Regions from separate parts of the Paraburkholderia sp. SEWSISQ10-3 4 genome, predicted to be linked through region 2. Evidence: riboswitches for the same ligand, from Rfam matches in the RefSeq annotation. Region 2 holds a riboswitch; the other holds the start of a gene.

Region 1 (7,319 bases), on a different contig from region 2:
GCGCTGTCGCGGCGCTATTCACCTGAAGCGCGACATCGGCGCCCGTCGCCACGCCCGGCTCAGCGCTAAAGATCAGCGTGACCGCTGAACCCGACTGATCAAGCCGCGCGCTCCTGGCATCGACACGCGCCCCGGCGGGCGCCACCGAAATCTCCAGTTGCGACGCCACGATCGCGCCCGAAAAACTGATCGTTCCGCCATTCGCGGCCACCGCCGGCATTGGCGCCGCAATGAGCGCAACCAGCGTTGCCGTCGCCGCGACCGCGCTGAGCCCCTCAAACCGCCCCATTCCAGTTTTCATCAGCACCTCTCCTTAAGCCGTCTCGAATCGCATCGCGCCATTGACGCGCTGCCCACCGCCGCTCACTCGACTGGGCAACGGCCGCCCCTACAGGCGGATTAACGGCAGCGCGACGGCGGTCTTGAACGACCCCGTGCGATATCGACACGCCGCAACGCGTATCCACGGCGCCTCCCAGCGGCGATTAAGAAGACGCCCGGCCCGTGCTAACATTCACCTTTCGATTGCGTCGATCAAGCTTTCCTTCCGACGCTCCCTCACTACTTTTCGTACTCTGCCGGCTACCCCAATGCGCGTTCCGTTTTCCCGAGCCCTCACCCGTTTGCGCCCCCGCCGCGCAACCGGCTGCGCGCGCGCGGACATCGCGACGCCACACGCCGGCCAGCCGTCCCGAACGCTCCCGCTTCTCGCCGCCCGGCGCCCGATCTGACGCATTTCCCCTCCATTACCGGGGCCGCGTCGTCGGGCTCCGGGCCGGTCTCATCCGCACGCTGTCCCCTTACATGCAGATCGAATTGGAGAACCCGTCATGAAAAAGACGAAAACCTGCTACCTCACCGAACTCGACGTCGCTCGTCTTGAAAAGCACGCAGCCGCGCCCGGCGCTGACACCAAGCTGCAAGACATGCTCGACGACGTCCTGGAGCGCGCTGTGATCGTCGAATCGCGCGACATCCCCGCGAACGTCGTCACGATGAATTCGCAAGCCACGCTGGTCGATGAAACCAGTGGCGAGCAGATGACCTGGACCGTTGTCTATCCGCCCAACGCGGACTTCGCACACGGCCGCCTGAACGTGTTTTCGCCGGTCGGTCTTGCGCTGCTCGGCGCCAAACGCGGCGAGCGCATCCGCTTCACGCCGCCGAGCGGCACGGAGAAGGTGTTGAAGCTCGAGAAGATCCTGTTTCAGCCCGAAGCCGCCGACGATTTCACGCTGTAAGCCCAAGCCATTCGCGACGCGGAACGCTGCGCCGCATCATTCCCGGCAGCCCTATCACAATAAGAATAGTGCGTGGCTGACCGGCGTTATCTCCGACATCTGACTTTTTCAAGACGGGTTGCCAAGCAACGCCCGGGCGGTGTATCGTGTGCGCTGCTAACGCGGGGGTCCTGCGTGGCACGGAGGTTGGAGGTCCGTGTTGCGTGGGTGAGAAATACCCTTTGAACCTGATCTGGATAATGCCAGCGCAGGGAAGCGTACGGATTTCGCACCTGGTCTACCGTTTCATCTCTCGCGAATTCCGACAACTTCCGTCTCGTCTCCTGCTTAGCGGCCCCACATTGCTATGCCGAGGAGATAACGCATGAACGCCAACCCGAAGTTCCTTTCCGCCGACGCCCACGTCGATGCCGCCGCTGTCGCGCCGCTGCCGAATTCCCGCAAGGTCTACGTGACCGGCTCGCGACCCGATATCCGCGTGCCGATGCGCGAAATTTCCCAGGCGGATACGCCGGATAGCTTCGGCGGCGAGAAGAATCCGCCGGTCTTCGTCTACGATACGTCGGGCCCCTACTCCGATCCGGAAGCCAAGATCGACATCCGCGCCGGTCTGCCCGCGCTGCGTCAAGCCTGGATCGAAGAGCGCGGCGACACCGAAGCGCTGACGGGCCTCTCGAGCGACTTCAGCCGCGAACGCGCCGCCGATACCGCGACTGCCGATCTGCGTTTCAAGGGCCTGCATCGCACGCCGCGTCGCGCCATCGCCGGCAAGAACGTCTCGCAGATGCACTACGCGCGTCGCGGCATCATCACGCCGGAGATGGAATACATCGCGATTCGCGAGAACCAGCAACGCGCCGCGTATCTGGAGACCCTGAAGACGAGCGGTCCGAACGGCGAAAAGCTCGCCGCGATGATGGGCCGCCAGCATCCGGGCCAGGCGTTCGGTGCGAGCGCATTCGGTCCCGATGGCCTGAAGGAAATCACCGCGGAATTCGTGCGCGAAGAAGTTGCGCGCGGCCGCGCGATCATCCCGAACAACATCAACCACCCGGAAAGCGAGCCGATGATCATCGGCCGCAACTTCCTCGTGAAGGTGAATGCGAACATCGGCAACTCGGCGGTGACCTCCTCCATCGGCGAAGAAGTCGACAAGATGACCTGGGCGATCCGCTGGGGCGGCGACACGGTGATGGATCTGTCCACCGGCAAGCACATTCACGAAACACGCGAGTGGATCATCCGCAATTCGCCGGTGCCGATCGGCACGGTGCCGATCTATCAGGCTTTGGAGAAGGTCAACGGCAAGGCCGAAGATCTGACGTGGGAAATCTTCCGCGACACGCTGATCGAACAGGCGGAACAAGGCGTCGACTACTTCACGATTCACGCGGGCGTGCGTCTGCAATACGTGCCGCTCACAGCGAAGCGTATGACGGGCATCGTCTCGCGCGGCGGCTCGATCATGGCGAAGTGGTGCCTCGCTCACCACAAGGAAAGCTTCCTGTACGAGCACTTCGAAGACATCTGCGAAATCATGAAGGCGTACGACGTGGCCTTCTCGCTCGGCGACGGCCTGCGTCCCGGCTCGATCTACGACGCGAACGACGAGGCTCAACTCGGCGAGTTGAAGACGCTCGGCGAGCTCACGCAGATCGCGTGGAAGCACGACGTTCAAACCATGATTGAAGGCCCCGGCCACGTGCCGATGCAGTTGATCAAGGAGAACATGGATCTGCAACTGGAATGGTGTGACGAAGCACCGTTCTACACGCTGGGACCGTTGACGACCGACATCGCGCCGGGCTACGACCACATCACCTCGGGCATTGGCGCGGCGATGATCGGCTGGTTCGGCACGGCGATGCTCTGCTACGTCACGCCGAAGGAACACCTCGGGCTGCCGAACAAGGACGACGTCAAGACCGGCATCATCACGTACAAGCTCGCCGCGCACGCCGCCGATCTGGCGAAGGGCCATCCGGGCGCGCAGGTGCGTGACAACGCATTGTCGAAGGCGCGTTTTGAATTCCGTTGGGAAGACCAGTTCAATCTCGGTCTCGACCCGGACAAGGCACGCGAATTCCACGACGAAACCCTGCCGAAGGATTCGGCCAAGGTCGCGCACTTCTGTTCGATGTGCGGCCCGCACTTCTGCTCGATGAAGATCACGCAGGATGTGCGCGAATTCGCCGCGCAACAAGGTCTCTCCGACGACGACGCGCTGAAGAAAGGCATGGAAGTGAAGTCGATCGAGTTCATGAAGAAAGGCGCTGAGATCTATCAGCGGCAGTAAGGTAAGGATCGCGGGCGCACTAGCACGCGCCCGCCATTCGAACCGTCTGCGTCCGGTATTGCAGCACCGAAGCCCGCCACTGGCGGGCTTTTGCGTTTCTGAGCAGCCGGGCACGCCGCATGCTGACAGAAGGGAAACATTTGATTACGAAACCGACACCTTGCTGACAAGCTCACACATCCGGATACGGGCTGCGGCGATAAGATCAAATGTAAGGACGGGGGTGATTCATCCATTTCCACGAAGCATTGTCCAGACACAATGAATGGAGTCAGCATCATGAAATCGATTCGTCAACTCAGTACGTTCGCTGCGATCGTCGCGGTTGTCGCCAGTCTTTCCGCGTGTGACAACATGACCACGCGGCAACGCGATACGGTGATCGGCGCGGGTGTGGGCGGCGCCGCAGGCGGACTGATCGGCGGCAATGCACTGTCGACGATTGGCGGTGCGGCAGCCGGCGGCATCATCGGCAATCAGGTCGGCAAGTAAGCGCACGAACAGGACCAGCGTCATACAGGGGCTTCGCGAAATGCTTTGCAATGGCGTGAAATAAGCCGTTACGGTTTTGCAATCCTGTTGACGCTGCGGCGGCGTAAGCTCAAGCCACTACGCCCCGGATGGCGGCGTGTGATGTAACCAGGAGCACGTCATGAAGTCCCCCGTCGTCAAGTCCCTTCGCGCAATCAGCCAGCGGCTGCCGCGCGGCTTGCCCCGTCTTTCCCAAACCGGCATCACGCTGGCCGGCGTGGCCTGTGTGCTGACGCTGTCCGGCTGCTACTACCCGTACGGCTACTATCCAGGCGCCTACCCGTATTACGCTTACGGCACTGTTCCAGCGAATGGCGCCCAGCAGGATGTCCCCGTAGGGACGGCCGGGGATTCGGCCACTTCGCAACAGCAGGCTCAGGCGGCGCAGCAGGCGCGAGCCAATTCGCAATCCCAGCCGGCCACCTACGCAGTCGCTCAGCCGCCGCCCGTTTACGTTGCTCCCCCTTATCCCGTCTACTATCCGCCGCCGGTCTATCCGGCTTATTACGGGTATCCAGGCTGGTATGGCCCGTCGGTTTCGATCGGCGTCGGTTTCGGCTGCTGTTGGGGAGGCCATGGCGGCTGGGGTGGTCACGGTCACTGGCACTGAATCCCGCAGCCGGATCTTGCTGATCTGCTTTGTCCGTCCCGTGCCCGCAGCTATCGGGGCACGGGATGAACCCATGCCCCACGACGTCGTGCGCACCCCGCTGTCTGAAAGTCGGCCTAGCCGCCAGCATGCGCCATGCCGCGCCGGGAGGGTCTCACGCGCATCATGCCGCGACGATCCCGCCACGCAAGACGCGGCGCCTCCCTCCCTCCTTCGCCCGTACTTTCCCTTCTTGACGCGCTCCAATCGGGCCCTATGCTTGGGAAAGCCACACGCAGTACCTGTTTAAATAAGCGACCCGGCTCGTCTTCGACGTGCCGCCGACGCCCATCCGTCCTGCCCGAGCGACGCGCCCCGTAGTGCGTAGTCCCGCGTCGAATCGAACAACAACGAAGGAGACGTGATGTTTCACCAACTACTCACACCCGTCGGCAATTCGCTACCGCTCTCGTTCCTCGTCGCCGCCTTGCCGATCATTGTCGTGTTGCTGTTGCTCGGCTGGGCCCGTCGGCCGGCCTGGCAGGCATCGCTTGCGGGCCTGATCGTCGGGCTGATCGTGGCGATTTTCGTCTGGCAGTTTCCGGTTGGACTCGCGGCCGCATCAGTGGCCAACGGCGCGGTGTTCGCCTGCTGGCCGGTGATGTGGATCGTGTTCACCGCGATCCTGCTCTACAACATCTCGCAGCGCTCGGGCCGCTTCGCCGCCTTCCGCATGTGGATGATCGATAACCTGCCGAACGATCGCCGCGTGGTGCTGGTGGTGATCGGCTTTTCGTTCGGCGCGCTGCTCGAAGGGATTTCCGGCTTCGGCACGCCGGTCGCGATCACCAGTTCGCTGTTGATCCTGCTCGGTTTTCCGACCCTCGAAGCACTCACCTTCACGCTGATCTTCAACACCGCGCCGGTTGCCTTCGGCGCGCTCGGCGTGCCGATCACCGTGCTCGGCGCGGTCACACACCTGCCGGCCGATTCGCTCGCCAAGATGGTCGGCCGCCAGTTGCCTTTCTTCGCCTTCCTGCTGCCGTTCTATGTGATCGGCGTCTATGCGGGCTTTCGTAACATGCTGCGCGTGTGGCCGGTCCTGCTGGTGTCCGGTGCGAGCTTCGCGCTGACCCAGTTCATCGCGTCGAACTACGTGAACTACAGCCTGACCGACGTGCTGTCGTCGATGGTGTCGCTGATCCTCACCATCGCGTTCCTGCGCGTCTGGAAGCCCGCCGCCGATCCGAAGTTCGCGATCAACATCGATCGGGTGGGCGAGGTGCGCGGCAAGATCAGCGGCGGCCAGGGCTGGTATCCGTGGATCATCGTCTCGGCGGTGGTGATCGTCTGGACCGTCGCCAAAATCTTCCTGATCGGCGACGTCAAGCTACCGTGGCCGGGCCTCGACAAGGCGGTGTTCATCACCCTGTACAACACGCCGTACGGCGCGGTGTGGGACTTCCAGCCGCTCGCGACCGGCACGGCGATTCTGGTGGCCGCTATCATCACGACGTTCGTGACGGGGCTGAGCGCGCGCGAATTCGGCAAGGCTATTGCCGACACGTGGGTCCAGACGCGCATCGCCATTCTGACGGTGGCGACCATCGTGGCGCTCGCCTATCTGATGAACTACTCGGGACTTACCTACACGCTCGGGCTTGGTGCCGCGTCGGTCGGACCGTTCTTTCCGCTGGTGTCGGCGTTCCTCGGCTGGGTCGCGGTGTTCCTGTCCGGCAGCGATACCTCGGGCAACGCGTTGTTCGGCAATCTGCAGGTGGTGGCGGCCAATCAGCTGAATCTGAACCCGATCCTGATGGCCGCGACCAATTCGTCGGGCGGCGTGATGGGTAAGATGATCTCGCCGCAAAACATCTCGACCGGCGTGGCGACGACCGACCTCAAGGGCAAGGAAGGCGTCGTGTTCGCCAAGACCTTCAAGCATTCGATTCTGTTGACGGTGATCCTCGGCGTGCTGGTCTGGCTGCAGCAGAATTTCCTGCAGTGGATGATTCCGCATTGAGGCGCGCCTGGCCCATCGACGCAACTATTCGCGCCCACTAATTCCTTGGAGCGGGAGCTTGTGTGATGGGCCAGGATCACTGGTGCGTTGCCGCAATATAATTCACGCTCCCCATGCGCCCGCCCCGCCGGGCCTGCACCGGGGGTACTCCCCGCGCCAGTCTCATCGCAATTTTTCTCACATTAGCGTGAGAATTGCTCGTTTTGCGGCCGGCGCGACCGCGCTTACGATAACGGCTATCAGACGTCCTCCATCCCCCGAATCTTGCCGTTTCATTCCAGCCTGAAACGTTTCGCGTGATCGCGCTGCTACGATGCGCAGGCGTCTCGACTCAACCGCGCGCGGCGCTACGACAATGAATGCCAAAAACCTGCTGCAACTGCTGATCCTGGCCGCCCTGTGGGGCGCCTCGTTTCTGTTTATCCGCGTCGGCGTAACCGACTTCGGCGTCGCGCCGCTGATGGCGTTGCGCGTCGGCATCGGCGCGGCCTTTCTCGCCGTCGTCCTGATTGCGCGGCGGCCGCTGCGCGAGTCCGCGACGATCCTGCGCGCGCGTGCTTTTCCCTTGCTGGTGGTCGGCATCCTGAATTCCGCGGCGCCGTTCTGCCTGTTCGCGTATGCCGAGTTGACGCTGTCGGC
Region 2 (7,319 bases):
CGCTGAAAATCGCCGCGAGGATCGGCATGGAAATAATGCCCGCCCACAAGCGCGGCGCGACAACGACCTTGACCGGGTCCACCGCCATCATTTCCATCGCGGTCAATTGCTCGCCCGCCTTCATCAAGCCGATTTCGGCCGTGAGCGACGTGCCGGCGCGGCCCGCAAACAGGAGCGCCGTCACCACCGGCCCGAGTTCGCGCACCAGCGAAAGCGCGACCAGCAGACCCAACGCCTGTTCGGAACCGTAACGGTTCAGCGTGTAATAGCCCTGCAAGCCGAGCACGAAGCCGACGAACAGCCCCGACACGGCGATGATCACCAGCGAATAATTACCCACGAAGTGGATCTGCTTCGTGACAAGGCGCGGCCGGCGCAGCAACGGGAAAAACTCGAGCAGCAGCCGGAAGAAGAACCGCGTGGCGTAGCCGGCCGTGCCCAGCCCGTCGAGTACCGAGCGACCAAGCGCGCTGATCATGACTGACCTCCGCCGATACCAAAATCCGCCGCGAGCGGCGTCTTGCTGGGATAGTGGAATTTGAACGGGCCGTCCGGCGCGCCGTCGATGAACTGGCGCACCGTAGCATCGGTCGACGCGCGCAGCTCAGCCGGCGTGCCTTCGGCATGCACCCCGCCATTGGCGAGGAAGTAGACATAATCGGCGATCGCGAACGATTCCGGCACGTCGTGCGTGACCAGGATCGATGTCGCGCCAAGCGCCTGATTCAGCGCGCGAATCAGGTTCGCGGTGATGCCGAGCGAGATCGGATCGAGGCCGGCGAACGGCTCGTCGTACATCATCAACTCGGGGTCGAGCGCAATCGCCCGGGCAAGCGCCACCCGCCGCGCCATACCACCCGAAATCTCCGACGGCGCGAGGTCGCGCGCGCCGCGCAAGCCGACCGCGTTGAGCTTCATCAACACGAGGTCGCGGATCAGTTCTTCGGGAAGGTCGGTGTGCTCACGCAGCGCAAAAGCGACATTTTCGAACACCGACATGTCGGTAAACAGCGCGCCGAACTGGAACAGCATGCCCATCTTGCGACGCAGCGCGTAGAGGCCGTCGCGCGTTTGTGCGCCGATGTCCTGGCCCTGGAACAGGATCTGGCCACGTTGTGCGCGCACCAGACCGCCGATCAGGCGCAGCACTGTGGTTTTGCCGCAACCCGAGCCGCCCATAACCGCAACGACCTGGCCGCGCTTGAAGCGCAGATTCAGGTTCGACAGGACGAGCCGGTCGCCATAACCGAAGTCGACGTCGCGCAGCTCGAGTAAGGTCTCGGGGGAGGAAGACACGAAACTGACAGTCCTTTTACACGGAAGGCCGAATTATAGGGCCATCATGGAAATGCTGCCGTGAGGTGCCCTGTCCCTTTACTGAACTTGACGATTATTGCGTAAACGCATGTTGCAGCGCAGAAACAGCGACAGCCGGGTCGGCGGCTTCGGTCACGGCGCGCACCACGGCCGCGCAGCCCACGCCCGTCGCCAGCACGTCCGGCAGCACCTGCAGATCGATCCCGCCGATCGCCACCAGCGGCACGACGCCGTCGAGCAGGCGGACATACCGCGCCAGACGCTTGAGGCCTTGCGGGGCGGTCGGCATGACTTTGGTGGTAGTCGGGAACACCGCGCCCAATGCAATGTAGCTTGGCCGGAAATGCAGTGCTTTCAGAATCTCGTAGAAACCGTGCGTCGACAGGCCGAGGTGGATGCCGGCGGCGGCAAGTGCCGACAGATCGGCCGTATGCACGTCTTCCTGGCCAAGGTGGACGCCGTAAGCGCCCGCTTCCAGAGCGGCTTGCCAGTGATCGTTGATGAAAACCTGGGCATCGTGCTCACGGCCCGCGGCGACACAGCGGGCGATTTCGCGCTTCAGTTCGTCGGCGGGTTCGGCCGATTTGCGGCGCAACTGGACCGTTTTCACGCCAAAGCCCACCACCCGTTCGACCCACTCCGCGGTCGGCAGCACCGGGTACAGGCCGAGCCGGTCAGGGCAACGCGCGAACGCTTGCGCCGGCGCGGCCGGCAGACCGGCGAGGCGTGGGAAGTGCGCGATATCGTCCGGAAAGGCGTCGTCCGCTTTGGTCTCGTCGCCGTCGCGCCAGGCCAGCGCCAGGACCAGCGCGTCGTGCGGATCGAAGCCGCAATCCAGAAACGCCGCCAGCGCGGGAATCCAGTCTTCCGCCAGATGGCCCTCCAGACTGTATTTCTCGCCGCCCAGATGCAGCGTCGCCGCGTTCTCGGCGGCGACGATCACGCCTGCGCCCTGCACCTGCCAGCGCGCCACCTGCTCGCCATGCTGCTGCGCGTCGGCGACGATGATCAGGTCGCCGCCGTTCGGCTCGTCCGGCGCGGTCAGGCAGATGCGCCACGGCGCGTGGGTTGGCGGCCACTCGCCCAGGCGGGCGCGGATCCGCTCGGCGGCTTCGGTGAGTTCATCGGCAGGCGGCCAGAAGAGGTCGCGGCCAGTCAAAGGCAAAGTTTGCGTCATGCGGCGCTCCCGTCTTGGTGCCAGAACGGCATGCCGACCACCGGCGTGCTCGCGTGCGCGCTTTCGCGCTCGGCCATCGGCCCCGCCAGAAAAGCCTGGCGGCCCGCTTCGACGCCCAGCGCAAAGGCGCGCGCCATGGCGTCAGGGTGCGTCGCCTGCGAAACGGCGGTGTTCAGCAGCACGCCATCGAAGCCCCACTCCATCACTTGCGCCGCATGCGACGGCACGCCGAGGCCGGCGTCGACGATCAGCGGCACGTCGGGCAAGCGCTCGCGCAACACGCGCAGGCCGTACGGATTGATCACACCCTTGCCGGTGCCGATCGGCGCGCCCCACGGCATCAGCGCCTCGCAGCCCGCATCGAGCAGGCGGCGGCCGATCACCAGATCTTCGGTGCAATACGGCAGGACCTTGAAGCCGTCCTTGATCAGCTGCGTGGCCGCTTCGATCAGGCCTACCGGATCAGGCTGCAGCGTGTAGTCGTCGCCGATCAGTTCGAGCTTGATCCACTCGGTTTCGAAAATCTCGCGCGCCATATGCGCGGTCGTCACGGCCTCGCCGACGGTCAGGCAGCCTGCGGTATTGGGCAGCAGCGGCACGCCGTGGCGCTTGAGCAGGTCGAAGAAACCGGCTTCGGCGCCGCCTTCGTTCATCTGCCGGCGCAGCGCGACGGTCACCATGCCGGGCTGCGCCGCGTCGATCGAATCGGACAGCGATTGCAGCGACGGATAGCGCGAGGTGCCGAGCAGCACGCGGCTCGCGAAAGTCTGGCCGTAGAGCGTGAGCGCGTCGGCGGTTTGGGGGTTAGTCATTTGCATAATCCTGGTCTCCGGCAAGGCGTGGCGCGGGGCTTAACCGCCGGCCACGGGTTGCACGACATCGAGCTTGTCGCCCGGCTGCAGCGCGCGCGCCGCATGCTGGGTGCGTGCGACGAAATCGCCGTTCAGCGCGACCGCGAACGGCGGACGCGCGCCGAACGCGGCGAGCGCATCGGCGACAGTCGCGCCTTCGGGCAACGACAACGGCTTCTGATTGATATGAATGTCCATGGTGTTCGAATACGGTTCAATCGATTGGGGGAGCGACGTCCGCCTGTTTTGCCTGCGGTTATTTCGCCGGCAGACGCGCAACGCTCATGCCGGCTCCCGCGTGGCGTCCAGTTGAAACAACTCGCTCCAGCGCGCGGCATTTTGCCAGTCGGCGAAAGCATCGGCGTCGCCGATGCGGCCGTCGAGCAGCGCGGCAGCGAAGCGCACGGCTTCGTCGGCGACTTCGGGCACGATCATGTAGCCGTGCCGGTACAGGCCGTTCACGCGCAATGTCTGCGCGCCATCCCACAGCAAGGCCGGACGGTGATCCGGCAAAGTCGGGCGGCACTGCGAATTCAGTTCGAGGATGCGCGCCTCGCCGAAGCCTGGGTGCACGGAAAACGCCGCGCTCAGCAGTTCGAGCGCCGAGCGCACGCTGACCGGCGACATGTCCTCGCCTTCCACTTCGGTCGCGCCGATCACGTAGAGATCGTCCTGCTTCGGCGCGATATACAGCGGGTAGCGCGGATGCAGCAGACGCACCGGCCGCGTCAGCTTGATACCCGGCGCATGCACGCGGGCGACTTCACCGCGGATCCCCCGCAACGTCGGCAGCACCGGCTTCGCGCCCAAACCCCGGCAGTCGATCGTGATGCGTGCGGCCGGCAGCGCATGATCGTCGACTGGCGTGTTCCAGTGCGTTTCGACACCGCGCTGGGCGAGGCCTGCCGCGAGCGCGGTCAACACCTGACGGTTATCCAGTTGGCCTTCGCGCGGCAGCAGCCAGCCCTGGTTGAAGCGGCCCGCCAACGCGGGCTCGGCAGCGCCGACCTGAGCGCCCGCCAGCGTCACGAAGCCGCCGTCGAGCAACTCAGCAGGCGCGTTCGAGCGCACCCGGCGTTCGAACAATGGCGCTTCGGTGCGATCGGCGTGATGCCATACGACCAGCGTGCCATTGCGCTGGAAGAACACCGGTTCGGGCAATTCGGCCAGCACGCGCGGCCAGGTGTCGAGCGAACTTGCGCCCAGACGGGTGATCAGCAGTTCGGCACTGGCGGCTTCGGCGAGCGGCGCCAGCATGGCGGCGGCGACCCAGGCCGCGGATTGCGTACCTGCGGCGTCGCCGCGCTCATAGAGCGCCACGCGATGCCCTTCACCGGCGAGGCGCCACGCGACGAGACGCCCGCACAGCCCACCGCCGAGCACGGCGAAATCGGGTTGAGCTAAACGATTCATCGCGTGCGCTCCGGGTCACAACGGCAAGCAACGCTAAAACAGCCCGGCGCGCCGACACAACCGACGAAAACGCGGTGACGAGCAAAACACATGTCTGAAGAATAGGCGGTCATCGAGTCCTTTCCGTACGGCAAAAAAACGCACGTACCCAGGACGAAACCGGCGGGTGAGGCCGGCCGGGCAATAAGCACGTCCAATGACGGACGCCGCCCGGCGGGGAATGGAAGACTGGCTGCTTCCGGAAACTTCCCGCGCCGGTATTACCCGGATCGGGTGCAAAGGGTCTCTCTCAGCCTCGCCGCCGCTGCGTGAAATCACGCTGCCTGTGGGCAAAGCACCCCTGTTTCGTCGAAGGTCATTAGACCATAAAAGGCGCGGCGCCCGCAAACCAACGGCCTCTGCCGTCACACGCCATTGATCCGTCACTATCTTTCGATTCATCAATACGGCCGAATGCAGCGCTCTGGCACAATGCCAGGACCGGATACCGCTGGCGCGCGGGCGACATGCTTCGCCGCCCGCGCGCCAGCGGCATCGAGGCGGGACCTCTGAGCGGAAATTAATTTTCACTTAAGGGCTTCGCGCCAGAATCGGTCGCTCACCCGGACGTGCGTTCGTCGAGCACGACGCCCGGGGCACGCACCGCAAACCCGCCGTGGGGCCGGCCCGACTTGGGGGCCGCCCGACGCGGGCCAGCACTTCACCAGGATGCTCATGACACCGAATACCGCTTCCAGCCCCGTGCTGCCGCCGGACGAAAAAGTCTCCGCATGGAGCCTGATCAAACCTTACTGGGTTTCCGAAGAACGAAAAACGGCGTGGGCGCTGCTCATCGCGATCATCGTGATGAATCTGCTCATCGTGTGGATCAACGTGCGCCTGAACCGCTGGAGCGCCGACTTCTACAACGCGCTGCAAACGAAGAACGTGCACGATTTCCCGCACCTGCTGATGGTGTTCTCGGGGCTCGCGTTCGGCTTCATCATCCTTGCCGTGTACGGCCGCTATCTACGCCAGATGCTCGGCTTCCGCTGGCGCCAGTGGCTGACCACACGTTATCTCAACGAATGGCTGCACGACAGCGCCTTCTACCGGATCGAACGCGACCGGCTCGCCGACAACCCCGACCAGCGGATCAGCGACGACCTGCAATCACTCGCCACCAGCACGCTCTCGCTGACCCTCGACCTGCTGTCCACGATCGTCACACTGGTCTCGTTCATGACGATCCTGTGGTCGCTGGCCGGTGCGCTGACCGTTTCGCTCGGCGGCATGCCGGTGCAGATTCCGGGCTATATGGTGTGGGCCGCGGCGCTCTACGCGGTGGTCGGCTCAGTGATTATCCAGAAGGTCGGCCATCCGCTCGTGTCGATCAATTACCAGGCACAGAAAGTCGAGGCGGATTTCCGTTTCGGCCTGATCCGTCTGCGTGAAAACGCCGAGCAGATCGCCTTCTACAACGGCATGGAGACCGAGAAGAAGAACACGCACTCGCTGTTCGGCCGCATCCGCGACAACTGGTGGCAGGTGATGAAGTACACCAAGCGGCTCACCTTCGTGACGGCTTTCTACGGCCAGATTGCAATCATCTTTCCGCTGGTGGTCGCCGCGCCCCGCTACTTTGCGGGCGCTTTCACGTTCGGCGTTCTAATGCAGATCTCGAGCGCATTCGGCACCGTCAGCGATTCGTTTTCGTGGTTCATCAACAGTTACGGCAGCCTCGTTGAATGGCGCGCTACCGTGAACCGGTTGCGTGAATTCAAGCGCATCGTGCATGCGCCGCGTCTGAAGGAATCGGTCTCGCCCGCTACTGCGCATGGCGGCATCAATCTGCATTTCGTCGACGAAGACAAGCTCACCACCGAAGGTCTCCAGCTCGCGTTGCCGAACGGCAATCCGTTGTCGCGCATCCGCGATATCGCGATCAAGCCGGGCTCGCGCTGGCTGGTGCGGGGCCCGTCCGGCTCCGGCAAGAGCACGCTGATGCGCGCGCTCGCCGGCTTGTGGCCGTTCGGCGACGGCTCGATCGACGCACCGGTCAACGCGCGCATGATGTTCATCCCGCAGGTCAGCTACATGCCGATCGGCACGCTGAAAGCCGCGCTCACCTATCCGTCTTCTGCAGATACCTACACTGACGACGAATGCCGCGAAGCGCTCATCACTTGCCGCCTGTCGGAGTACGCCGACCGCCTGCAGGAATCGGGGCACTGGACGCGCATTCTCTCGCCGGGTGAACAACAGCGCCTCGCCGGCGCCCGCGTGCTGCTGCACAAACCGGACTATCTGTTCCTCGACGAAGCAACCAGTGCGCTCGATTCGGAAAACGAAGCACGCCTCTATCACCTGTTCACCGAGCGGCTGCCGCAGGCGGCAATCGTCAGCGTCGCGCATCGCGAATCGCTGGCGGCATTCCATGACGAAACGCTCGACGTCGAACGCTCGGGCGAACCGATTGCTGCGTGAACAGCATGAACAACGCGAGCGACATGAGCAGCACCGGTGACGCGAGCAGCACGACTGGCATGAGCGGCGCCGGGCTCGATCGGGTCGTCCTGATC

What was found. Region 2 has a riboswitch for thiamine pyrophosphate ahead of M0D68_RS27610 (FAD-dependent oxidoreductase). Riboswitches for the same ligand answer to the same signal wherever they lie in the genome.
Region 1: linked by a shared signal. The riboswitch ahead of thiC (phosphomethylpyrimidine synthase ThiC) and the one ahead of M0D68_RS27610 (FAD-dependent oxidoreductase) in region 2 are both predicted to bind thiamine pyrophosphate.

The regions. Positions count from the first base shown of each region.
Region 1 is NZ_JALPRI010000017.1:139,259-146,577, reverse strand. It holds gene M0D68_RS26485 (hypothetical protein) at 1-301, opposite strand, end outside; gene M0D68_RS26480 (GreA/GreB family elongation factor) at 831-1,241, shown strand; TPP riboswitch at 1,395-1,513, shown strand; gene thiC (phosphomethylpyrimidine synthase ThiC) at 1,606-3,537, shown strand; gene M0D68_RS26470 (glycine zipper 2TM domain-containing protein) at 3,817-4,029, shown strand; gene M0D68_RS26465 (hypothetical protein) at 4,190-4,678, shown strand; gene M0D68_RS26460 (L-lactate permease) at 5,082-6,680, shown strand; gene M0D68_RS26455 (DMT family transporter) at 7,036-7,319, shown strand, end outside.
Region 2 is NZ_JALPRI010000019.1:58,431-65,749, reverse strand. It holds gene mlaE (lipid asymmetry maintenance ABC transporter permease subunit MlaE) at 1-478, opposite strand, end outside; gene M0D68_RS27630 (ABC transporter ATP-binding protein) at 475-1,296, opposite strand; gene thiE (thiamine phosphate synthase) at 1,391-2,494, opposite strand; gene M0D68_RS27620 (thiazole synthase) at 2,491-3,306, opposite strand; gene thiS (sulfur carrier protein ThiS) at 3,346-3,543, opposite strand; gene M0D68_RS27610 (FAD-dependent oxidoreductase) at 3,628-4,758, opposite strand; TPP riboswitch at 4,988-5,110, opposite strand; gene M0D68_RS27605 (ABC transporter ATP-binding protein/permease) at 5,473-7,224, shown strand; gene M0D68_RS27600 (SDR family NAD(P)-dependent oxidoreductase) at 7,284-7,319, shown strand, end outside.